DNA from 3 places in the Enterobacter cloacae complex sp. HYC003_NIDB genome. Region 3 is predicted to be linked to each of the others. Evidence: predicted binding sites of a transcription regulator. Region 3 holds the regulator's gene; each other region holds the start of a gene.
What was found. Region 3 encodes LexA, which represses DNA repair genes until DNA is damaged. Its sites were predicted from a motif close to TNCTGTATGTACATACAGNA; they were not measured.

Region 1 (8,023 bases), 2.1 Mb from region 3:
CTGCCGCGGGAATTGTTCCTGAATATTGGCCTGGTGGTGGGCGGGATCAGCTGCCTGACCATCCCCTGCTTCGCCTGGCTGGCGGATCGCTTTGGCCGTCGACGGGTGTATATCACCGGGGCGCTCATCGGCACACTCAGCGCCTGGCCGTTCTTTATGGCGCTGGAGGCACAGTCGGTCTTCTGGATTGTCTTCTTCGCGATCATGCTTGCGAACATCGCTCACGATATGGTGGTCTGCGTGCAGCAGCCAATGTTTACCGAGCTGTTTGGCGCAAGCTACCGTTACAGCGGCGCGGGCGTGGGATATCAGGTGGCGAGCGTGGTCGGCGGTGGGTTTACGCCGTTTATCGCCGCCGCGCTGGTGACGTTCTCGGGCGGTAACTGGCATAGCGTGGCGATTTATCTGCTGGCGGGTTGCCTGCTTTCTGCCGCCACCGCCCTGTTGATGAAGGAAACCGCGCACAGCTGATCTCCTCACTTTTGTTTCACAGGCGTGTGACATACTATCGGGTAAAGCCGCACACCTGTGGAACAAGGAGACAGACATGAATAATAAGGGCTCCAGCCTGACCCCGGCTCAGGCGCTGGAAAAACTCGACGCGCTGTATGAACAGTCCGTCAATGCACTGCGCAGCGCCATCAGTGACTATATCGAAACAGGGAAACTTCCCGATGAAAAGGCCAGAACCCAGGGCCTTTTTGTTTATCCATCGCTCTCTGTCACCTGGGACGGCAGCGCCAGCAGCAATCCGAAAACCCGCGCCTATGCGCGTTTCACCCACTCCGGCTGTTACAGCACGACCATCACGCGACCTGCGCTGTTCCGCCCCTACCTGGAAGAGCAGCTTACCCTGCTGTATCAGGATTACGGCGCGCATATCAGCGTTGAACCGTCCCTGCACGAGATCCCTTACCCGTACGTGATAGACGGTTCAGCGCTGACGCTGGATCGCTCCATGAGCGCGGGGCTGACCCGCCACTTCCCGACCACTGAGCTGTCGCAGATTGGCGATGAGACGGCGGACGGGATCTATCACCCGGCAGAGTTTTCACCGCTGTCGCACTTTGATGCCCGCCGTGTCGATTTCTCGCTGGCACGCCTGCGCCACTACACCGGCACCCCAGCCGAACATTTCCAGCCGTTCGTGTTGTTTACCAATTACACCCGCTATGTGGACGAATTTGTCCGCTGGGGCTGTAGCCAGATCCTCGATCCGGACAGCCCTTACATCGCCCTCTCCTGCGCGGGCGGGATCTGGATCACCGCCGAAACCGAAGCACCGGAAGAGGCCATCTCCGACCTGGCGTGGAAAAAGCACCAGATGCCAGCCTGGCACCTGATCACCGCCGACGGTCAGGGCATTACGCTGATTAACATCGGCGTTGGCCCGTCGAATGCGAAAACCATCTGCGACCATCTGGCGGTACTGCGCCCGGACGTCTGGCTGATGATCGGCCACTGCGGCGGCCTGCGTGAAAGTCAGCTGATTGGCGATTACGTCCTCGCCCACGCTTATTTGCGTGACGACCATGTCCTTGACGCGGTTCTGCCGCCGGATATTCCTATCCCGAGTATCGCGGAAGTGCAGCGCGCCCTGTACGACGCCACCAAAGAGGTGAGCGGCATGCCGGGTGAAGAGGTGAAGCAGCGCCTGCGTACCGGTACGGTCGTCACCACCGACGATCGTAACTGGGAGCTGCGCTATTCCGCCTCCGCCCTGCGTTTCAATCTCAGCCGTGCGGTCGCAATCGATATGGAAAGCGCCACCATTGCCGCGCAGGGCTATCGCTTCCGCGTCCCTTACGGCACGCTGCTGTGCGTGTCCGATAAACCGCTGCACGGCGAGATCAAACTGCCGGGCCAGGCGAACCGTTTCTACGAAGGGGCGATCTCAGAGCATCTTCAGATTGGTATTCGCGCTATCGATTTACTGCGTGCAGAGGGCGACAAACTGCATTCCCGCAAGCTGCGCACCTTTAATGAGCCACCGTTCCGCTGATAACAAGGACCCACTCACCCGGCCTGGGATTCCGTAGGTCGGGTAAGCGGAGCGCCACCCGACAAACTGACCGAACGCAGAAAAGCAAAAAGCCTGCTTTAAAAGCAGGCTTTTCAAATTTGGCTCCTCTGACTGGACTCGAACCAGTGACATACGGATTAACAGTCCGCCGTTCTACCGACTGAACTACAGAGGAATCGTGTGAACGGGGCGCATATTATCGATGCGCTCTGAGGATGTCAAAGGGTGAATGCAGATTTTCAATCGTTTGCCGATTTATTCTCCACTTCGCACATTTGTCAGGCACTTGCCGTTTCCGAAACCTCCTGCTCCGGTTTTTTTCGCGGATATTTCCACAGCCAGCGCCCGCTCACCATGCGCCAGTAGAACAGCGCCCCGCGCACGGCCCAGTCAAGGAACATCCCCAGCCAGACGCCGACAACGCCCATACCCAACATTACCCCCAGCGTGTAGCCCGCCACAACGCGACAGCCCCACATGCCGAGCATGGAGACCCACATCGCAAACCGGGCATCGCGCGCCCCTTTCAGCCCGGCAGGAAGTACCCAGGACGCGGCCCAAATTGGCATAAACGCCGCGTTGAGCCAAATGAGCACCTTCACGACCTCTTTCACGTCATTTTCATGCGTATAGAACGAGGCCATCAGCCCGGCAAAAGGCGCAGTTCCCCACGCAATCGCCGTCAGTCCAATAGTTGAAAGCCAGAAGACGTGCCGAAGTTGCCGTTCCGCCTGCCCTATCTGCCCCTTTCCTAGACGTCTGCCGGTGATGATCGTCGACGCCGACCCCAGCGCGTTTCCCGGCAGGTTAATGAGTGAGGCGATGGAGAAGGCAATAAAGTTGCCGGCGATGACGTCTGTTCCCATCCCGGCAACAAACATCTGCGTCAGCAGTTTCCCACCGTTAAACAACACGGATTCGATGCTGGCCGGAATCCCGATCCCCATCACTTCCCAGATAATGGCGAAGTTAAGCGGACGGAAATAGCTTTTCAGCGTCAGACGCAGCGATGGCGTAATTCCCGCCATCAATACGCCAATTATCGCCGCCGCACCAATATAGCGGGAAATGGTTAGCCCTAAACCCGCGCCGACAAAGCCCAGCCCCTCCCAGGAAAAGACGCCGTATATCAAAACGCTGCTGATAATGATGTTCAGGATGTTCATGCCGCCGTTGATCAGCAGTGGAATTTTGGTATTCCCTGCACCACGAAGCGCACCGCTACCAATCAGCGCGATGGCAGCCGCCGGATAACTCAGCACCGTCATTTCCAGGTAGGTGAGAGCCAGATCCTTCACCTCGCTGGTCGCTTCTCCCGCGACAATGTCGATAATTTCTTTGCCGTAATAATGGATAACCGCCGCAAGGATGATCGAAAAGAGGGTCATGATCATTAGGGACTGTCTGGCCGCTTCGCGGGCACGCTTCGGATCGAGCTTGCCCAGGCTAAACGCCACCACCACCGTCGTACCGAGATCGATAGCGGCAAAGAAGGACATCACAACCATGTTGAAACTGTCCGCCAGCCCTACCCCGGCCATGGCTTCTTTACCGAGCCAGCTCACCAGAAAGGTGCTCAGCACCCCCATTAGCAGGACGCAGGTATTCTCCAGGAAAATAGGCACGGCAAGGGGGGTGATTTCACGCCAGAACAGAACTCGATAGCTCTTACGTTTTGCATACCAGGGCGTGCGCATAATCGCCTGGCGTAGGGGTGCGGTGACGTTCAAAATGGACCTTAGCGAGAAAGTTGAAACTCCATTTCAAATGATGGGGCAGAAATGCGTATCCTGCAAAGTATTTTCCATAAAATTATGTTTGGATTTACAACAAAATGACGACAGAATCATCAAACAAACGCTTTTGCCTGAGATCAGGTTTGACAAAAGTTTTTTCGCCGCTAAGATAAGCCTCCACAACGATTCCTCTGTAGTTCAGTCGGTAGAACGGCGGACTGTTAATCCGTATGTCACTGGTTCGAGTCCAGTCAGAGGAGCCAAATTTAAAAAGCCTGCTTTTAGAGCAGGCTTTTTGCTTTTCTGCGTTCGTGAAATTATCGGGTGGCGGCTTCGCCTTACCCGACCTACGTAATAACAGTCCTGTAGGCCCGGTAAGCGCAGCGCCACCGGGCAACAGAGCGTGCGATTACTCGCCTTTAGCGTCGACGTTTTTGATTTCGCCCATCACTTTCAGCTTCTTGGAGATGTCGCGACGCTCTTTGGACAGCTCAGCGTTTTTGATGATGTAGTCATCAACGCGATCTTCATAATCGCTCTTCATGCTGGCGATGATGCCCTGAATAGCTTCAACGCTCATGCCAGGCTTGATGTAGTCGCTCAGGTTGTCCAGCAGCAGGACACGTTTCTGGTTGTCACGGATCTTCTTCTCTACGTCCTGGATTTCGCGCTGTAGCTTGTTTTTGCGGCGGAACAGGCGGACGAACTCCAGAACATCCTGGAACGAAGGCTTGGTAGTTTCCATTTTTATACCCCTGATAATGTGAGATTCGGATTCGTTAAAGCAACCGTTTTAACAGACAGCGGCTGCGAATGACAATGAGTATATCGTTTAAAACCATCATAACCCTAATTGTTGCTGAATCGAAGCAGCAGGCATCACATACGCTTTTTATTTGCGCAGTGCCCGGCAAATCAGCTGCGATAACAACTCCAGCTGTCGCGCCAGCTCCATACTCAGCCAGACATAACCATGGATGGGCGTTTCCGCCACATTGTCGCCCTGGCGCTCATTCATCAGCTGTTTGAGCTCGGTGACGATTTCGTTCAGCCGCTCGCTGTTCGCCCGTATCGGCTGTGGGTTACCTTCGTAGAGCGCATGGGCGATGGTCAGCAGGGTTTGTTGCGTCATCTGCTGCGTCTCTTTCAGCGTATGCGCGTTGAGCATCAGAAGATGGCTGGGGCGTGAGGCCCAGTGGGCATTGATTTGCAGTTCAAGCATACAGACCAGATTACGGCTGACCGTCTGAATAGCTTCAAAAATGGCTTTCTGGATATGGGTTTCTTTGCTTGCCGGGGTAATCAACCCGCGCATTTTGACCACATCATTGAGGATTTTTTGCAGGTGCTTTTCCAGACGCGGGCGCTCAATCAGATTCGGCGAAAACCCGGCCTGGTAGACCCGGTTAAATGCCGTGACGTAGTTTGCCATCTGAATGCGCCAGTGCAGGAAGGCGCGCTGCGGCCAGATGCCGGTAAACAGCATGGCGAGCAACGAGCCGAGGATCACGTCCCCGCTTCGCCACAATGCGGTGGTCATATCGCCCGCCGGTGCGCCGACCACAACCGCGAGCGTAATGCCAATCAGCAGCGCCTGATACGGTTTCTTGCCGAGGGCCAGCCATCCACAAAGAAACATCGCCACCGCGCACCACAGCAACATGACCGGAAACGAGATCAGCTCCAGCTTCAGGGCGATAAGCCCAAGCGCTGAGCCTAAAACGGTGCCGCCTATGCGTTCGAAAGCGCGCGGGACCACGTTCCCCCAGAATGAGATCGGCCCCATCACCACCACCAGCGTGATCAGCGGCCACGTCCCTTCCGGGATATCCAGCAGACGAACCAGTACGAAGGTCAACACAAACGCCAGCGCAATGCGGCAACCGTGCACCACGCGATAATGTTTGTATAACCGAATTTCAAAAGGGGTTAATGACTTGTCGGGGCGCACACCCGTCTCCAGCTCTACGGCAAACCACAATTGTACTGTGTTTTCAGCCGGGTGGATCGCGCCCGGCTGAAAAACCCTGCATTCCGCAGGATTATCCCACTTTGTGCTCTACCGGTACAAACATCTCAATATCCCAGTAGCCGTCAGCATTGCCATCGTTAAGATAACGTTCGAAGCAGGGTTTTGCCGCGATCTGGAATTTGTTGTCTTCCAGCAGGGAGTTGAAGAACTGATACCATGGAGTGGCGAAATCATGATTTTCGACGCGCGCGGCGGCAATCGCATACTCTCCGGCAGCAATTTCGGTCATCATCACCCCTTCGCTGTTCTCAGGGATAGTGAAATCGTCCGCTACCGTTACGGCGGTAACGCAGCGGAGCTTTTCTGCCGGCACGTCATCCGGATTGTCATAATAAACGGCCACCCACTCCTGCGGCTGAATATGACGCCCGTCTACCCACATGACCAGCTGTTCAAATCCCTGCTTGACCGTCTTTTCCCACGGCCCCACGAGATGAAAGCCAGCGATCGTACGTTTCTGTTGCTGCCTGATGCTGTAGTCCATGCTGCCTCCGTTTATTACTGTATATATATACACTGTAAAGCAGAATCGAGATTATCGGCAAACCAGGAGTGTTTATTATGTGAGCAGACTCGCAACACTGCCAGTCTGCCCAAAAAGGTCAGAGTTTATGATGCAGATAATCGCCGAGGCGGGAGAAAAGGCCGCCCTTTTCAACGCTTTCCAGCGTAACCAATGGCCAGTGCGCTACCACCTTGTCACGATCGTACAGCTGGATCTCCCCTACCCGCTGATGCGCAGCGATCGGCGCTTCCAGCTCTTTTTTATCCATCACGTATTTCGCCTTGATGTTTGGCACTTCCGATTTGGGTAATGCCAGCCAGAAGTCCTGATCCGTGCCCAGCGCGATCTGCTCTTTATCGCCGTACCAGATGCGCTCGGTTCCCACTTTTTTACCGTTATGCAGGATCTGCACCGTATCAAAATTTTGCTGTCCCCAGTGCAGCAGCTTGCGCGCCTGATCTTCACGTCCTTTCGGGCTGTCTGCCCCCATCACCACCGCAATCAGTCGACGCTGACCGTCCACCGCGGAGGCAATCAGGTTAAAGCCCGCGCCCGAGGTGTGACCCGTTTTCAGGCCATCCACGTTCATGGTCTTATCCCACAGCAGGCCGTTGCGGTTCTGCTGGGTGATGCCGTTCCAGGTCAGGCTCTTTTCGCTGTACATGTGATAGAACTCAGGCTCGCCGTGAATGATGGCCCGGGAAAGCACGGCGAGATCGTAAGCGGAGCTGTGCTGGCCCGGTGCATCCAGCCCGTGTACGGTTTCGAAGTGGGTATCGCGCAGGTTCAGCTTTTCAACGTAGTCATTCATCATCCTGACGAACTGCGGCTGACCGCCCGCCACGTGATCCGCCAGCGCCACGCAGGCGTCATTGCCGGAATCAACAATCAGGCCGCGGCTGAGATCGCGCACGGAAACCCGATCGCCCTCCTTCAGAAACATCAGCGACGAACCGTCAAAGACCGGATTGCCTTTTGCCCAGGCGTCACGTCCGACCGTCACAATGTCATCGGGGCTGATGCGGTGGCTATCAATAGCACGATCGACAACGTACCCCGTCATCAGTTTGGTCAGGCTCGCCGGATTACGCTGCTGATGTTCGTTGCCCGCCGTTAAGATTTGACCCGTGGTGTAATCCATCAATACCCAGGAGCCAGCCTGGATGGCAGGCGGCTGAGGTGAAAAATCCAGCGGCTCGGCAGCCAGCGCGGATGAAATACTCGAAGCGAGTAAAGAAACAGCAATAAACAGACGGCGTTTCAACGGTATATCCTCAGGTCAGTAAAAATCGATGACCTTTTTACGGGAGTTCTGATGTCGTTACCTGCCTTAATTGCAAAAAAATGTGACAGCACGCAGATTTTTTCGGAACAAATCTCGCAAATTTCTTGCCTGACGGTGCTTTTTATTCGGACTGCTCACCCCAATCGTTTACCATAGAGACGTCAATTTTTAACAGGATGAGATTACTGGTGTCTGACTCTGCCGCGCGCCCGACTTTTTTGTTCCACGATTACGAAACCTTTGGCACCCATCCGGCGCTGGACCGACCGGCGCAGTTTGCGGCTATCCGTACCGATGACGAATTTAACGTCATCGGCGAACCCGAGGTGTTTTACTGTAAGCCCGCCGATGACTATCTGCCGCAGCCGGGCGCGGTAATGGTGACGGGCATCACGCCTCAGGAAGCGCGGGATAAAGGCGTTAGCGAAGCAGAATTTGCCCG
Region 2 (8,023 bases), 110 kb from region 3:
CGCCGGCTGCGCTTCGGGGGATAAACTCGCCGCTAAATCGTTGTCTTCATTGCGGCTATTTTGCTTACCGTCGCCTTCACGCAGACGAAACTCTTCGTCCTGAGCGGTAGCCTGCTCCACCAGTTCCGGATTAATCTCGCGTTTAACTTCCACCCCCAGGCTGCGAAACGCCTCCGCCTGCGCCAGCAAATTGCCACGCCCGGAGGAGAGTTTTTTCATCGCCTGGCGGTAGTTATCCTGCGCGCGATCCAGGCTTTGCCCCACCGAGGACATATCGTCCACAAACAGCCGCATTTTGTCGTACAGCTTGCTGGCGCGATCGGCAATCTGCTGCGCGTTACGGCTTTGGTGCTCATAGCGCCACAGGTTGGCAATGGTACGTAACGCCACCAGTAGCGTGGTGGGGCTGACCAGCATAATGTTATTTTTCAGCGCTTCGGTGATCAGTTCGGGCTGTCTGTCGAGCGCCAGCAGGAACGCAGGCTCGACCGGAATGAACATCAGCACATAATCCAGCGATCGCAGCCCCGGCAACTGCTGATAATCTTTTCTGCCCAACAGACGGATATGGTTACGCACGGAGGCGATGTGCTCCTGCAACGCTGTTTCGCGGGTGTAGTCATCCTCAGCGTTGAAGTAGCGCTCATAGGCCACCAGCGTCATTTTGGCGTCGATAACCACATCTTTGCCCTGTGGCAGACGAACAATGACATCCGGCTGCATCCGCGAGCGCGCATCGTTCTCAATGCTGACCTGCGTTTCGTATTCGTATCCTTCGCGCAGGCCAGAGGCCTCCAGCACGCGCGTCATGACCACTTCGCCCCAGTTTCCCTGCGCTTTGTTATCACCTTTCAGTGCGCGCGTCAGGTTAACCGCCTCCTGCGCCATCTGCGCATTCAGCTGCTGGAGATTACGAATTTCATGCGCCAGCGTGTGGCGTTCGCGGGCTTCCTGACCAAAGCTGTCCTGTACCTGACGGCGAAAGCCATCCAGCTGTTCACGCAGCGGCGTCAGCAGGCTGTTCAGGCTCTGGCGGTTCTGCTCATCCACGCGGCGATTGCTGTGCTCAAAAATGCGGTTCGCGAGGTTCTCAAACTGCTCGCTAAGACGCTGCTCGCTGTTGATCATCTGACGGATTTTGTCTTCGGCGTGCAGTTGGGTGGACTCAAGACGGGTGGTCACTTCACGGAGATCGGCCTCCAGCGAGGTATTGATATCACGCAGATTGCGCAGTTCGTTATTGAGCAGTTCGCATTCGTCGCGCCAGTGGTCACTCAGCGCAAGCTGTTGTTTCGTCGCGCTAAGTTCAGCGACGATCTCTTCGCGCTCTGCCAGTTGTTCGGCTTTCTGCTGCGCATGCTGGTAGCCGGAAATGAGCCAGCCAATCCCCACGCTCACCAGCGCAATCACTGCATAAATCAGGATTGAGATATCCACAATGCCCCCTGCATCAACGTATTACCGCACAAAATAGAATTGTGCTGTATGAACGTCCAGTTTGAAAGGGTTTTCCTGCGAGGCGTTACGCAAAAAGAAAAGGCCGAGCATGTCGGCCTTTCAGCACTGAAGAGAGAATTAGATCAGGCGGCGCGCCGCTTCAACCACGATTTTCACCGCATGGCTTTCAGTCTGCTTCATGGTTTCAGCGTTCGGGATCTCCTGCTGGATACGGTTGACGATAACGCCCGCCACCATACCGGCACGCAGACCCTGGCTTGCGCACATGGTCAGCAGCGTCGCAGATTCCATTTCGTAGTTCATGACGCCCATCGACTGCCACTCTTCCATGGAGCCTTTGAAACGGCTTACCACGCGACCAGAGAAGGTGTCGTAACGCTCCTGGCCCGGGTAGAAGGTATCGGAAGAGGCAGTTACGCCCACGTGGGTGGTGGCGCCCACGGACTTCGCGGCTTCAACCAGCGCGGTGGTGCATTCGAAATCGGCCACTGCCGGGAATTCCATCGGTGCAAAGTGCAGGCTTGCCCCGTCCAGACGCACGGATGCGGTGGTAACCAGCACGTCGCCCACGTTGATGTGCGGCTGAATGGCGCCTGTGGTGCCGATGCGCAGGAAAGTACGAATGCCCAGCTGCGCCAGCTCTTCAACGGCGATAGAGGTAGACGGGCCACCAATACCGGTAGAGCACACGATCACCGCTTTACCGTCCAGCTCTGCGCGCCAGGTGGTGAATTCTCGATGCGCTGCCAGCTTAACCGGCTTATCCATCAGCGCGGCGATCTTTTCCACACGCTCAGGATCGCCAGGGACGATAGCAAGCGTAGCCCCTTGTAAATCGTTTTTAGTGAGGCCGAGATGAAAAACATCAGACTTAGACATAGGTGACTCCTCTGTGGGTCGGTTTGTCAGAAGAAGTAAAACGGTACTTTACAGAAGCAATGTGCATTATTTCGTGACACACCTCACCATGAATGAAAATGATTGCAGTTAATTTCCATAAAATAGTGATTTACATCACATTAACAAGTTATATCGCCGGGTGCTGCACAAAAGATAGACGCTATAGGGCACTGTGGATTGTTAACCTGGTGTCTATATTTATCTTTGCGCTAATCCATTCATTGGTACGGAGAATGCCATGACTGAAAAAACCGGTTTTGCACCTGCTGCGGCCCCGCATGCTTCAACCATCGTCTCAACCCCTGAAGAGGCCATTACCGCAGGCGAGACCTCCATTCCCTCCCAGGGAGAGAACATGCCAGCGTACCACGCGCGGCCAAAATCCGCCGATGGCCCGCTGCCCATCGTGATCGTGGTGCAGGAAATATTTGGCGTTCATGAACATATTCGCGACCTCTGCCGCCGTCTGGCGCTGGAAGGTTACCTGGCCGTTGCGCCGGAACTCTATTTCCGTCAGGGCGATCCGAATGATTACAGCGACATCCCGACGCTGTTCAGCAACCTGGTCAGCAAAGTGCCGGACGCGCAGGTGCTGGCCGATCTCGACCACGTTGCCAGCTGGGCGGCGCGCAACGGTGGCGACCCGCACCGTCTGATGGTGACCGGCTTTTGCTGGGGCGGACGCATTAGCTGGCTGTATGCCGCGCACAATCCGCAGCTGAAAGCCGCTGTGGCCTGGTACGGTAAACTGGTGGGTGAAAAGACCCTGAACTCGCCGAAACATCCAGTTGATATCGCCACCGATTTAAATGCCCCGGTGCTAGGGCTGTATGGCGGCCAGGATACCGGCATTCCGCTTGATACCGTCGAGACCATGCGCCACGCGCTGCGGGCGGCAAACGCGAAGGCCGAAATCGTGGTGTACCCGGATGCGGGACACGCGTTTAATGCCGATTATCGTCCGAGCTATCACGCAGAATCGGCGAAAGATGGCTGGCAGAGAATGCTGGCGTGGTTCAGCCAGTACGGCGGGAAGAAAGCGTAATACAAAAAGCCCGGTGGCGGCTGCGCCAACCGGGCAATCCAGCCCCACTACGCCTGACGCAAATTCTGCGCCGCCTGCACCATGTTCGCCAGCGCCGCGCGGGTTTCAGGCCAGCCGCGAGTTTTCAGGCCGCAGTCCGGGTTTACCCACAGGCGTTCCGCCGGAATGCGCCGGGCGGCTTTTTGCAGCAGCGATTCAATCCACTCCACGCTCGGCACGTTAGGGGAGTGAATGTCATACACGCCCGGCCCGATTTCGTTCGGGTAGTCGAACTCTTCGAACGACTCCAGCAGCTCCATGTCTGAACGCGAGGTCTCGATGGTGATCACATCGGCGTCGAGCGCGGCAATGGAGTCCATGATGTCGTTAAATTCGCAGTAACACATGTGGGTGTGGATCTGCGTGTCGTCCTTCGCGACGGCCGCGTTGAGGCGGAACGCCTCCACGCCCCACGTCAGATAAGCATCCCAGTCGCTGCGACGCAGCGGCAAGCCTTCACGCAGCGCCGGTTCGTCGATCTGAATGATGCCAATCCCCGCCGCTTCCAGATCCGCCACTTCATCACGCAGCGCCAGGGCGATCTGTTTGGCGATGGTTTCCCGGGATACATCTTCACGCGGGAACGACCAGCAGAGAATGGTCACCGGCCCCGTCAGCATGCCTTTTACCGGTTTGTCGGTCAGAGACTGGGCATACTTCGCCCACTCCACGGTGATCGCTTCCGGGCGGCTGACGTCACCGATCACCACCGGCGGCTTCACGCAGCGGGAGCCGTAGCTTTGCACCCAGCCGTTCTGGGTAAAGACAAAGCCGTCCAGGTGTTCACCGAAGTATTCCACCATATCGTTACGCTCGGCCTCGCCGTGCACCAGCACGTCCAGACCCAGACGTTCCTGCTCGACGATCGCCTGTTTGATGTGCTCCGCAATGCCGGTGCGGTAGTGATTCGCATCCAGATTGCCCTTTTTGAAGTCCAGGCGCAGGCCGCGGATCTCGGTAGTCTGCGGGAAGGAGCCGATGGTTGTGGTCGGCCACGCGGGCAGGTTAAAGCGCGCACGCTGGGCTTCGGCGCGCACTTCATACGGGCTCTGGCGCTGGCTGTCCCGGGCAGTGATGGCCGCCAGACGTTTTTCCACCGCCGGGTTATGCACGCGCGTCGAGTGACGGCGCGCCTGGATCGGGGCGCTCCAGTCAGTAATCGCTGCTGTGTCGCCGCTGTTCAACGCGTCGCGCAGCAGAGCCAGCTCCTCACACTTTTGCAGGGCAAAGGCAAACCAGCTTTTCACCTCAGGATCGAGTCGGGTCTCCACGCTCAGGTCGATCGGGCTGTGCAGCAGGGAACAGGAAGAGGCTACCCACAATTCACGTTTACCGACAATGTCCTTGATTTGTGCATATTTCCCGGTGAGATCGGCACGCCAGACGTTACGACCATTCACCAGACCGGCAGAGAGCAGCCACTCCGCAGGCAGACGCTTGTGCAACTCTGCCACATCGTCTTTGCCGTGAACGAGATCAACGTGCAGACCCTGAACCGGCAGCGCGGTAATGGTGTCGAGGTTCGGCGTTACGCCCTCGAAATAGGTGGTCAGCAGCAGCTTCACATGGCCCGTGAGCGCGTCATACGCCGGTTTGAAGGCATCCAGCCACGCCTGCGGCAGCTCAAGCACCAGCGCCGGTTCATCGATTTGCACCCACTGAATACCGCGTTTGCCCAGCTCAATCAGCACCTGCTTATAAACCGGCAGAATATCGTTCAGCAGGCTGAGGCGGTCGAACTGCTCGCCTTTCACTTTGCCCAGCCACAGGTAGGTGACCGGCCCCAGCAGCACGGGTTTCACCTGGTGACCCAGCGCCAGCGCTTCGTCCACTTCATCCAGAAGCTGGGTCCAGGTCAGTTTGAACTGCTGGTCCTTAACGAACTCCGGCACCATATAGTGATAGTTAGTGTTAAACCACTTGGTCATTTCCGCCGCTGCCGCTGGCTCACCCGTTGGCGCGCGGCCACGGCCGATGCGGAACAGGGTATCGATATCCACCGATCCATCGTTGTTCTGATGACGAGCCGGCACGTTGCCAAGCAGCAGGCTGGTGGTCAGAACATGGTCGTACCAGGCGAAATCGCCCACCGGCAGCAGGTCTACGCCCGCCTGTTTTTGCTGATCCCAGTGACGCGCGCGCAGCTCGCGCCCCACCGCCAGCAGTTCTTCGCGGGTGGCGTTACCCGCCCAGTAGCTTTCTTGCGCTTTTTTCAGCTCGCGACGCAGACCAACGCGAGGGAAACCGAGAGTGTGAGTGCGGATTGTCATGGCATACCCCTTGTAGAAATTCGTTATTTAGACGTCCAGATGTTTACACTTCTATAATTGGCAGGTACTGTATATTCCTCAAGCGCAAAATGTTCATGGCGAAGTGAAGGACTTTCATGATCGAGATAAAACACCTGAAAACGCTACAAGCGTTGCGGAACTGCGGTTCTCTTGCGGCGGCAGCGGCCACGCTGCACCAGACTCAGTCTGCCCTTTCTCACCAGTTCAGCGATCTGGAACAACGCCTCGGCTTTCGTCTTTTTGTGCGTAAGAGCCAGCCTTTGCGCTTTACGCCGCAGGGCGAAATTTTGCTTCAGCTGGCGAACCAGGTGTTGCCGCAGATTGCCAGCGCGTTGCAGTCCTGCAACGAGCCGCAGCAGACCACCCTGCGCATCGCCATTGAGTGTCACAGCTGTATTCAGTGGCTGACCCCCGCGCTTGAGAACTTCCGCCAGAAGTGGCCGCAGGTGGAGATGGACTTCAAATCCGGCGTCACGTTTGATCCGCAGCCGTCGCTTCAGCAGGGTGAGCTGGATCTGGTGATGACCTCAGATATTCTGCCGCGCAGCGGTCTGCACTATTCGCCAATGTTTGATTTTGAGGTGCGTCTGGTGCTGGCCCCGGACCATCCGCTGGCCGCTAAAACGCGTATCACGCCGGAAGATCTGGCAACGGAGACGCTGCTGATTTACCCGGTACAGCGCAGTCGTCTGGATATCTGGCGCCATTTCCTGCAACCCGCGGGCATCAGCCCACAGCTGAAAAGCGTGGATAACACGCTGCTGTTAATTCAGATGGTGGCGGCCAGAATGGGGATTGCGGCGCTGCCGCACTGGGTGGTCGAGACGGTTGAACGCCAGGGTCTGGTGGTCACCAAAACCCTGGGTGAAGGACTGTGGAGCCGGCTGTACGCCGCCGTGCGCGACGGCGAGCAGCGTCAGCCGATTACGGAAGCGTTTATTCGCTCAGCGCGGAACCACGCGTGCGACCATCTTCCGTTTGTGCGGAGCGCGGAGCGACCCAGCGGCGATGTACCCACAGCGAAGCCAGGATCACCGTTCCCCCAATAAGGAAACTCGGCCAGTGCGGCTGCTCCTGCCAGATGGCGAGGTTCACCAGTAGCCCCGCCGGCACGTGCACATTGTTCATGATCCCCAGCGTCCCGGCGTCTACCTGCGTAGCGCCGTAGTTCCACATAAAATAGCCCAGCCCCGACGCCACCACGCCCAGCCAGACCAGAACGCTCCACTGCACGGAGGTAGTCGGCAGCTTTTGCGGATTGCCGAGCAGAAACCACGCCGCTACCGCGACAATCGCCGCGCCCATATAGAACCACGCAAACGCGTTATGCTGCGGCATCGGGCGGGTCTCCATCAGACGTTTGTAACCCACCATCCCGATGGCAAAGCTGATATTAGCGAGCTGGACGAACATCAGCCCGGTCCAGAAGTGATCGCTTACCTTGTCATAGCGAATAATCGCCGCGCCAATGACTGCCAGCGCAGCGCTCAGCAGATACCCCCAGCGCAAACGGCGCCTGCTGAGCAAGTCATATATCAGCGTGATGTAGAGCGGCGTCAGCACGGTGAAGAGCAGAAATTCCGAGACGGACAGGTAAACGTAGGCCCGGAAGCTGAACAGGTACATGATGCCGAGCTGCATCGCGCCTACCAGCATGTACAGCAGTATCGTTTTTAGCGACTGCCCGCGGGTACGCAGGAACGGCAGGAACACCAGCGCCGCCAGCCCCACGCGCATCAGTACCGAGAAGTAGCTGTCGACCGATCCGGCAAGGTATTCGCCAATCAGACTAAAGGAGAAGGCCCACAGGATAGTGGTGATAATGAGTAGCGCCACAATGCTTGTCTCTCAGAAAGAAGGAGAGGCATTGTAGCGAACTCTTTAGTTGACATCTGAACAATAAACAATCAATTGAAGATTATTCAAGGAACAGTTTGCGCAGATACTTAGGCACGGCGTTATCGCCGTTGGTGCCGATCACTTCCAGCTCCGGGTGCAGATCTTTCAGGCGCTGGTGCGCGTTCTGCATGATGCAGCCTTTACCCGCCATGGAGAGCATCTCGGCATCGTTCATGCCATCGCCAAAGGCGATACAGTCTTTCAGATCAAAGCCCAGCCGTTTCGCTACCGCTTCCAGCGCGTGACCTTTGGACACCCCGCCCGCCATCACTTCCAGACAGGTCAGCGTGGAGAAGCTCACGTTCACGCGGTCGCCCCAGCGGGCGTTGATCGCCTGCTCCAGCGGCAGTAACTCCTCATGATTTACACAGGTGAAGAATACCTTGCTGAT
Region 3 (8,023 bases):
GTCATGAGCACTGCGTTGACGGCAACGATCTCAGGCCCAAGACGCGCACCAAAAACGGTTAATGCACCAAAGCAGAGTTGCAGCAGAAGCGAACGGAGCATGATGTCGCGATTAAGCGCCAGCAGCTTACGAATGTTGCCGCGCCAGGCCGATTTCAGCAGATCCAGGGTGATACCGCGCATCGCCAGCACGCGCCAGACCATCCCCAAACCGATCAGCAGCGTACCGTACTCGGCAATCGCCGTGGCCAGCGCCGCGCCCCGGACGTTCATGTGCAGCCCCATCACCAGCCAGAGATCGAGCACAATGTTAAGCAGGTTGCCCACCACCAGCAGGATCACCGGCGCGCGGGCGTACTGCACGCCCAGCAGCCAGCCCAGCAGGACCAGGTTTGCCAGTGAAGCGGGCGCGCTGAGCCAGCGAATTTCGAGGAACCGCCGGGCCTGTTCCAGTACGGCATCGCTGCCGCCTACAATATGGAGCGCAAGATCAATCAGCGGCGTACGCAACAGAATGATTAACGCGCCAGCACCGAATGCCAGAATGAGCGGCTGAACCAGCGCACGCGCCAGACGCAGGGGATCTTTTGCACCATACGCCTGGGCCGTCAGGCCTGTCGTACTCATGCGCAGAAAAAGCAGCAGCATAAAGAGGAAGCTGGTCGCCGTTGCGCCGATCGCGACGCCGCCAAGATAAATCGGCGAATCGAGATGCCCGATAACCGCCGTATCCACCAGCCCCAGCAGAGGAACGGTAATATTGGAAAAAATCATCGGTAGCGCAAGACGCCACAACGCCTTATCGGCAGAAGTTAGCAATGCCATGGAAATTACCGGAATCAGAAAACAGGCCAGGCTGTAGAGGAACTACAGCCTGTCAGGAAGAGATTACAGCCATTCACCGTTGCGGATAACGCCGACCGCCAGTCCTTCAATAGAGAAGCTCTGCTCGCGGAGATCCACCACAATCGGGGAGAATTCATTGTTTTCAGGCAGAAGCTGCACGGTATTGCCTTGTTTCTTAAGGCGCTTAACCGTCACTTCATCATCAATGCGCGCTACCACGACTTGCCCGTTACGCACATCCTGCGTTTTGTGTACCGCCAGCAGATCGCCATCCAGAATACCGATATCTTTCATGGACATTCCGCTAACGCGCAGCAGGAAATCGGCGCTCGGCTTGAACATGCCTGGGTCAACCTGATAGTGCCCTTCGATGTGCTGCTGCGCCAGCAGAGGTTCACCTGCGGCAACGCGGCCCACCAGTGGAATACCGCTCTCTTCTTCCACAAGCAGACGAATGCCGCGTGAGGCGCCGGAAACAATCTCAATCACGCCCTTACGCGCCAGCGCTTTAAGGTGCTCTTCGGCAGCATTAGGAGAACGGAAGCCCAGACGCTGCGCAATTTCTGCACGCGTGGGTGGCATACCCGTCTGGCCGATATGATCCCGAATGAGATCAAACACCTCTTGCTGCCTGGTCGTTAACGCTTTCATACCGCCCCCTGGGTGTATATACAGTTATGCTGTGAGTATATACAGTCAAAGGCGATTTTGGAACCAAAAACTGCACAAAAAACCAGGGACTTAATTATTCCTCGAGGCTCATCGGAAATGCGACCAAAGCAGCGTGACCCAGGTGATCGCCGCAGTGATAATCGCCAGCAGTACGGCAGCAGAACCCATGTCTTTCGCCCGGCCAGACAGTTCATGGAATTCCGACCCGATTCGGTCAACAACGGCCTCAATAGCGCTATTCAGAATTTCCACTATCATCACCAGAAGGACAGATCCGATGAGCAGTACGCGGGTGATAGCATCAACATCAAGGAAGCAGGCGATGACAACGGCAACGATTGCGGCAACCGCTTCCTGGCGGAAAGCGGCTTCATTAACCCATGCCGCGCGGAAACCTTTCCATGAATAACCGGCAGCTTTAATGATTCGAGTTAACCCAGTGGTATTATTGGCCATTAAAAGAACCTTTTATGATAAATAGCGTCTGTAACTAAAGCCGCAGCGCGTTTTGCTGCAACCTGAAGTATGACGGGTAACAACAGAAATTTTGCGCGCTTTCTGTTATCCTTGCGCCGCAATTGCATTATTAACCAGAGGCTTTACATCGTTTATGTCCGGCTGGCCACGAATTTACTACAAATTACTTAATTTACCATTAAGCGTCCTGGTAAAAAGTAAGTCTATCCCAGCAGAACCTGCGCTGGAATTAGGGCTCGATACGTCGCGCCCTATTATGTACGTTTTGCCTTATAACTCGAAGGCAGACCTGCTGACGCTTCGCGCTCAATGTCTGGCGCACGATTTACCTGACCCGCTTGAACCGCTGGAAGTCGACGGTACGCTGCTGCCGCGCTACGTGTTCATCCATGGCGGGCCGCGCGTGTTCACCTATTACACGCCGAAAGAAGAGTCCATTAAGCTGTTCCATGATTACCTCGATCTGCACCGCAGCAACCCCGATCTGGACGTGCAGATGGTGCCGGTGTCGGTGATGTTTGGCCGTCGTCCGGGGCGCGAAAAAGGGGAAGAGAACCCGCCGCTGCGTATGCTCAACGGCATTCAGAAGTTCTTCGCCGTCTCCTGGCTGGGACGCGACAGCTTTGTCCGCTTCTCACCTTCCGTTTCACTGCGCCGCATGGCGGATGAACACGGCACTGACAAAATCATTGCGCAAAAGCTGGCGCGCGTTGCGCGTATGCACTTTGCACGTCAGCGTCTGGCGGCCGTTGGACCACGTCTCCCGGCACGTCAGGATCTGTTCAACAAGCTGCTGGCTTCCAAAGCGATTGCCCGTGCCGTAGAAGACGAAGCGCGCAGCAAGAAAATTTCGCACGAGAAAGCGCAGCAGAACGCGATAGCGCTGATGGAAGAGATCGCCGCGAATTTCTCCTACGAGATGATTCGCCTCTCTGACCGTATCCTTGGCTTCACGTGGAACCGCCTCTATCAGGGGATTAACGTCCACAACGCCGAACGCGTGCGTCAGTTAGCGCACGACGGCCACGAGATTGTCTATGTGCCCTGCCACCGCAGCCACATGGACTACCTGTTGCTCTCTTACGTGCTCTATCACCAGGGGCTGGTGCCGCCGCATATTGCTGCCGGTATCAACCTGAACTTCTGGCCAGCAGGCCCGATTTTCCGCCGTCTGGGTGCGTTCTTTATTCGTCGTACCTTTAAGGGTAACAAGCTTTACTCCACCGTCTTCAGGGAGTATCTGGGCGAGCTGTTCAGCCGCGGTTATTCCGTGGAGTACTTTGTTGAAGGCGGTCGCTCGCGTACCGGTCGTCTGCTCGATCCTAAGACCGGCACGCTGTCGATGACCATTCAGGCCATGCTGCGTGGCGGTACGCGTCCTATCACGCTGGTGCCTATTTACATCGGTTATGAACACGTGATGGAAGTGGGCACCTACGCGAAAGAGCTGCGCGGTGCGACCAAAGAGAAAGAGAGTCTGCCGCAGATGCTGCGTGGGCTGAGTAAACTGCGCAACCTCGGCCAGGGCTACGTGAACTTTGGCGAGCCCCTGCCGTTGATGACATATCTGAACCATCATGTTCCGGAGTGGCGCGAGTCTATCGATCCTATCGAAGCGGTACGTCCGGCCTGGCTGACGCCAACGGTCAACGGCATTGCATCCGAGCTGATGGTACGCATCAACAATGCTGGTGCGGCAAACGCCATGAACCTGTGTTGTACTGCGCTTCTGGCCTCCCGCCAGCGTTCACTGACCCGTGAGCAGCTGACCGAGCAGATTGACTGCTACCTGGATATCATGCGCAACGTGCCGTATTCCGTTGATTCGACCGTGCCGTCTGCCACCGCCAGCGAGCTGATCGATCACGCGTTGCAGATGAACAAGTTCGAAGTCGAGAAAGATACGATTGGTGACATCATCATTCTGCCGCGCGAGCAGGCCGTGCTGATGACCTACTACCGCAATAACATCACGCACATGCTGATGCTGCCGTCGCTGATGGCGGCCATTATTACCCAGCACCGCCGTATTTCGCGTCAGGAGCTGCTGCGCCATATTCAGGCCATCTACCCAATGCTGAAAGCGGAGCTGTTCCTGCGCTGGAGTAAGGATGAACTGGCGGCAGAGCTCGATAAAATGACGGCAGAGATGCATCGGCAGGGGCTGATTACCATCAGTGATGACGAACTGCATATCAATCCGTCACGTTCTCGTACCTTGCAGCTTCTGGCTTCCGGTGCGCGTGAGACGTTGCAGCGCTACGCCATTACCTTCTGGTTGCTGAGTGCAAATCCGTCCATTAACCGCGGTACGCTGGAAAAAGAGAGCCGGACGCTGGCCCAGCGCCTTTCCGTTCTGCATGGCATTAACGCCCCGGAATTCTTCGACAAAGCGGTATTCAGCTCCCTGGTGCTGACGCTGCGCGACGAGGGCTACATTAGCGATACGGGCGATGCCGAGCCGGAAGAGACGATGAAGGTTTACCAGATGCTGGCAGAGCTGATTACCGCGGATGTGCGTTTGACGATTGAGAGTTCGACGCAGGGCGAATGATGCTAAAGCCGGGTGGCGCTAACGCTTACCCGGCCTACATGTTCCGCTAAATCGTAGGCCGGGTAAGGCGAAGCCGCCACCCGGCTTTTTTATCACCAGTAACTCATCGCCAGGCCCAGAAACAGCACCAGCCCGACGTAGTTATTATTCAGAAACGCTTTAAAGCAGGCTTCACGCTCGCGTTTCGCGATCAGCTTCTGCTGATACGCAAACAGCAGCCCCGCCACCAGTACGGACCAGTAAAACTCCCAGTTCAGCCCGTTCAGGCGACCAATCGCCACCATCAGCGCCAGCACCGCCACCTGCAATATGCCGATGATCAGTTTGTCGTGACGACCAAACAGGATCGCCGTCGATTTGATGCCAATCTTGAGATCGTCATCGCGATCGACCATCGCGTATTGGGTATCGTACGCAACGGCCCAGAGAATATTCGCCAGGAACATCAGCCAGCAGCTGAGCGGAACGGACTCGCTGACCGCGGCAAACGCCATGGGAATCGACCAGCCAAATGCCGCACCCAATACCACCTGCGGCAGATGGGTGTATCGCTTCATGAACGGGTAAACCCAGGCCAGCGCCAGAGCAGCAACTGACAGCAGAATGGTCATGGTGTTAAGGGTTAACACCAGCATGAATGAGAGCAGCACCAGCACCACGAACAGAATGCGCGCCTCTTTCCCGGTCACCTGACCGCTCGGCAGAGGACGATTCGCGGTGCGCTTAACATGTCCATCAAATTTCCGGTCAGCATAGTCGTTAACCACACAGCCCGCAGCGCGCATCAGCCAGACGCCCGCCACAAACACCGCCAGGATCCACAGCGGCGGCACGCCCGGCGTGGCAACCCACAGCGCCCATAAGGTCGGCCACAGCAGCAGCAGCGCGCCAATGGGTTTATCAGTACGCATCAGGCGGTGATAGGCCAGCAGCTTATTCTGCGTCAGACTCCACTCCATTTTTTCTCCCTCTTAGTACAACGGCGATGCAGGCAAAAAAAGTTCCGTCAGTATTAACGGCTTGCCACTCAAACGAAGGCGGGAACGGCGCCCCCACAAATCGGCATCGCAACCAATTTCAATAAAATCACGGGTCAGTTCAGACGAGGTGAACAGATAGCGCCCCAGGGGCGTTTTGCCGAGGCGTTGCAATGCCAGCTCCGGCCCGGAAAGTGTAGACTCAGGAACCACCGTCCGCCCGGCAAGCCACGGCTCGCCATCGGCACACAGTAAAATTTCACGCAGCCAGTAGCGTTCTTCTTGCGGCAGCAGCGGCAGCTCGCTGGCAATCTCCGCAGGCGAGACAAACCCTTCCTGAATCATCGTCACCGTGACCGTTTTACCCTGTTGCTCAAAACGTTTTGTCATGGAATCTTCCAGCAACAGCCAGTCCAGTTGCTCCGGGTCAAGCGCGGGTATTTGGTCGAAATAGCGTAGCGCACGCAGCTGCGTTAGCGCGGGGTGTGACATGCCAGACTCTCCGATACATAACGTAAAGGCATTGTATCGCAGATTGGCAAAATGAGGACGGACAAACCAAATTTAGCGATCACTATCGCAACAATGGTGCAACTTAGCCAAAAAAAGTGCGCCCGTGAAGGCGCACTAAACGACTAACAAAATCAGCACTGTGGGGAGACGGTTACCCCTTGCCTTTTACACTGCTGATAAAGGTGGAACGGGCAGTGGTTGAACCTAAACGCTCGGCTTCATCAAGCAGTTTCAGCGCTTTATCGACATCGCCGTTTTTAACCGCCTGCTTGATGGCGTTGTTAAAGTAAGTTTCAGTATCGTTAAGCACGGGCTCGGCTTTTTTCGCCGAGGCCGGGGCTGCGGCCGGTGCTGCGGCTGGCGCAGCGTACACAGGCGCGGCAGTATTACCCACCGTTACCGGACCCGGGCCAGATGAGCCAAACAGCGGGCCTACGAGTACGCTGGAGGCGCTGTTGGTGGAGACTTTCAGCTTGATCAGACCATCGGTGGTATGACGGGCAAGCGGGTCCGGAATATCCGGGACAGAGTTCCCCGTGCCTTTCGCATAGGCTTTTGCCGGGTCAACAAGCTTCGTTGTCTGTTGCAGATCTTTTTCAGTCGTGAACACCAGGACATAAATCTTCTGCTGACCCAGGGCTGGCGTCAGGCGCATAACGCCTTCCAGCCGATCGGCGCTCATGACGCCAGGCTCCTGATAGCTGAAATAGTCACTTGGGAAGAACGCGGATGGCGTCATGTTCTGATCGAGGATCAGCACGTTAGGCGCGAAGACGCTGGTCTGTTTATTGACTTCACTGGTCAACGTCAGGGTCAGCTCGCCGATATTCGCCGGCACGCTGAAAGCCGCGACCGGACCGCTGATACCCGGCACGTTCAGTGACTGGCCCCCCGCTGAAAGCTGGGTAGTTTGTGCTTTCGATTGATCAACTGGCGTCCACACCAGTTGCTGTAGTGCCGCAGCCGGAATAGCTGGCGCAGCGCTGGTATTTTGAGGAACAAAATTCACATCTGCAAAGGTGACCGCAGGCGCACAGGCCAACAGCCCCGCAGAGAGGCACAGCGCGACGAGACTTTTCTTCATTTTCATTGTTATTACCTCTGATAGCGTGAGCACTGCGGTGGCCAGGCAATAGCGCGCAGCACCCTAAGGAGAGAGGGGCTTGCGCCCCTCTTTTCAGGTCATTACGTCAGGCTTGACGAATTACCACCAGATTTCCATCTGGGCGCCGAAGGTCCACTCATCGTTGTCGCCACGGCTGAAGGTTTTCGCGGAGGTGTCGCTATACGCTACGCCAGAGGTGTAGCCCGTATCGCCGTTGTTCGCGTAGCCCCATTTCTCATCCCACTTCGCGTAGGTTGCGAAGACACGGATAGCCGGACGGGACCAGATGCTGTCGCCTGCCTGCCATTGCTGTGCCAGGGTGATTTTGTACTGGCTGTTTTTGTCGTCAGTTTTCTGAGACTTGACGTTGTCGTAGCCCACTTCCAGCAAGGTGCTCATGATCGGCGTCCATTTGAACATTGGACGAACACCCACGGTCCACCACTCGGTACCGTTGTTGTTGTCACGATCGATGTTCTGGTACATACCGACGTACATCAGGTCCCAACGGTCTGCCAGGGTGATTGCACCGTGATCCAGCACGCGCCACATAGAGCCGTCGTTATCGATGCTGCCGCCCTGTGGAATACCTTTACCGTTAGAGGTCATGGAATCCGTACCGTATTGCAGTACGAACTTGTTGAAGCCTTTCATCATGCTCTGGGTGTGTTCAGCGGTGAACAGCCAGCCATCTTTAGAGGCGCCAGGTTGCAGGTAGTAGTCGTCAGGAATGTTGGTATGACCGTAGTCAACGCCCAGCTCCAGCGTACCGCCCGGGTTGGTTTCCAGACCGGCTAAGCGAACGTCGAAGACATCGTTTGGTACAATATTGTCATAAATACGGTCGCCGTCCGCATTACGATCGGCGAAGGTTGCAGAA

Region 1: sbmC (DNA gyrase inhibitor SbmC) is a predicted target of LexA. The motif match lies at 6,291-6,310, and genes of this name have one in related genera.
Region 2: rmuC (DNA recombination protein RmuC) is a predicted target of LexA. The motif match lies at 1,480-1,499, and genes of this name have one in related genera.

What each region holds. Positions count from the first base shown of each region.
Region 1 is NZ_CP114220.1:1,769,440-1,777,462, reverse strand. Features, by position in the region: gene shiA (shikimate transporter) at 1-471, shown strand, start outside; gene O1722_RS08350 (AMP nucleosidase) at 548-2,002, shown strand; tRNA gene O1722_RS08345 (tRNA-Asn) at 2,123-2,198, opposite strand; gene emmdR (multidrug efflux MATE transporter EmmdR) at 2,302-3,720, opposite strand; tRNA gene O1722_RS08335 (tRNA-Asn) at 3,947-4,022, shown strand; gene O1722_RS08330 (DUF496 family protein) at 4,169-4,504, opposite strand; gene O1722_RS08325 (FUSC family protein) at 4,652-5,710, opposite strand; gene sbmC (DNA gyrase inhibitor SbmC) at 5,802-6,275, opposite strand; gene dacD (serine-type D-Ala-D-Ala carboxypeptidase DacD) at 6,394-7,566, opposite strand; gene sbcB (exodeoxyribonuclease I) at 7,758-8,023, shown strand, end outside.
Region 2 is NZ_CP114220.1:4,624,100-4,632,122, forward strand. Features, by position in the region: gene rmuC (DNA recombination protein RmuC) at 1-1,437, opposite strand, end outside; gene udp (uridine phosphorylase) at 1,576-2,337, opposite strand; gene O1722_RS22145 (dienelactone hydrolase family protein) at 2,597-3,403, shown strand; gene metE (5-methyltetrahydropteroyltriglutamate--homocysteine S-methyltransferase) at 3,451-5,712, opposite strand; gene metR (HTH-type transcriptional regulator MetR) at 5,829-6,782, shown strand; gene O1722_RS22160 (carboxylate/amino acid/amine transporter) at 6,670-7,569, opposite strand; gene yigL (sugar/pyridoxal phosphate phosphatase YigL) at 7,652-8,023, opposite strand, start outside.
Region 3 is NZ_CP114220.1:4,516,985-4,525,007, forward strand. Features, by position in the region: gene dinF (MATE family efflux transporter DinF) at 1-824, opposite strand, end outside; gene lexA (transcriptional repressor LexA) at 888-1,496, opposite strand; gene O1722_RS21655 (diacylglycerol kinase) at 1,605-1,973, opposite strand; gene plsB (glycerol-3-phosphate 1-O-acyltransferase PlsB) at 2,128-4,548, shown strand; gene ubiA (4-hydroxybenzoate octaprenyltransferase) at 4,641-5,507, opposite strand; gene ubiC (chorismate lyase) at 5,520-6,017, opposite strand; gene malM (maltose operon protein MalM) at 6,190-7,128, opposite strand; gene O1722_RS21680 (maltoporin) at 7,243-8,023, opposite strand, start outside.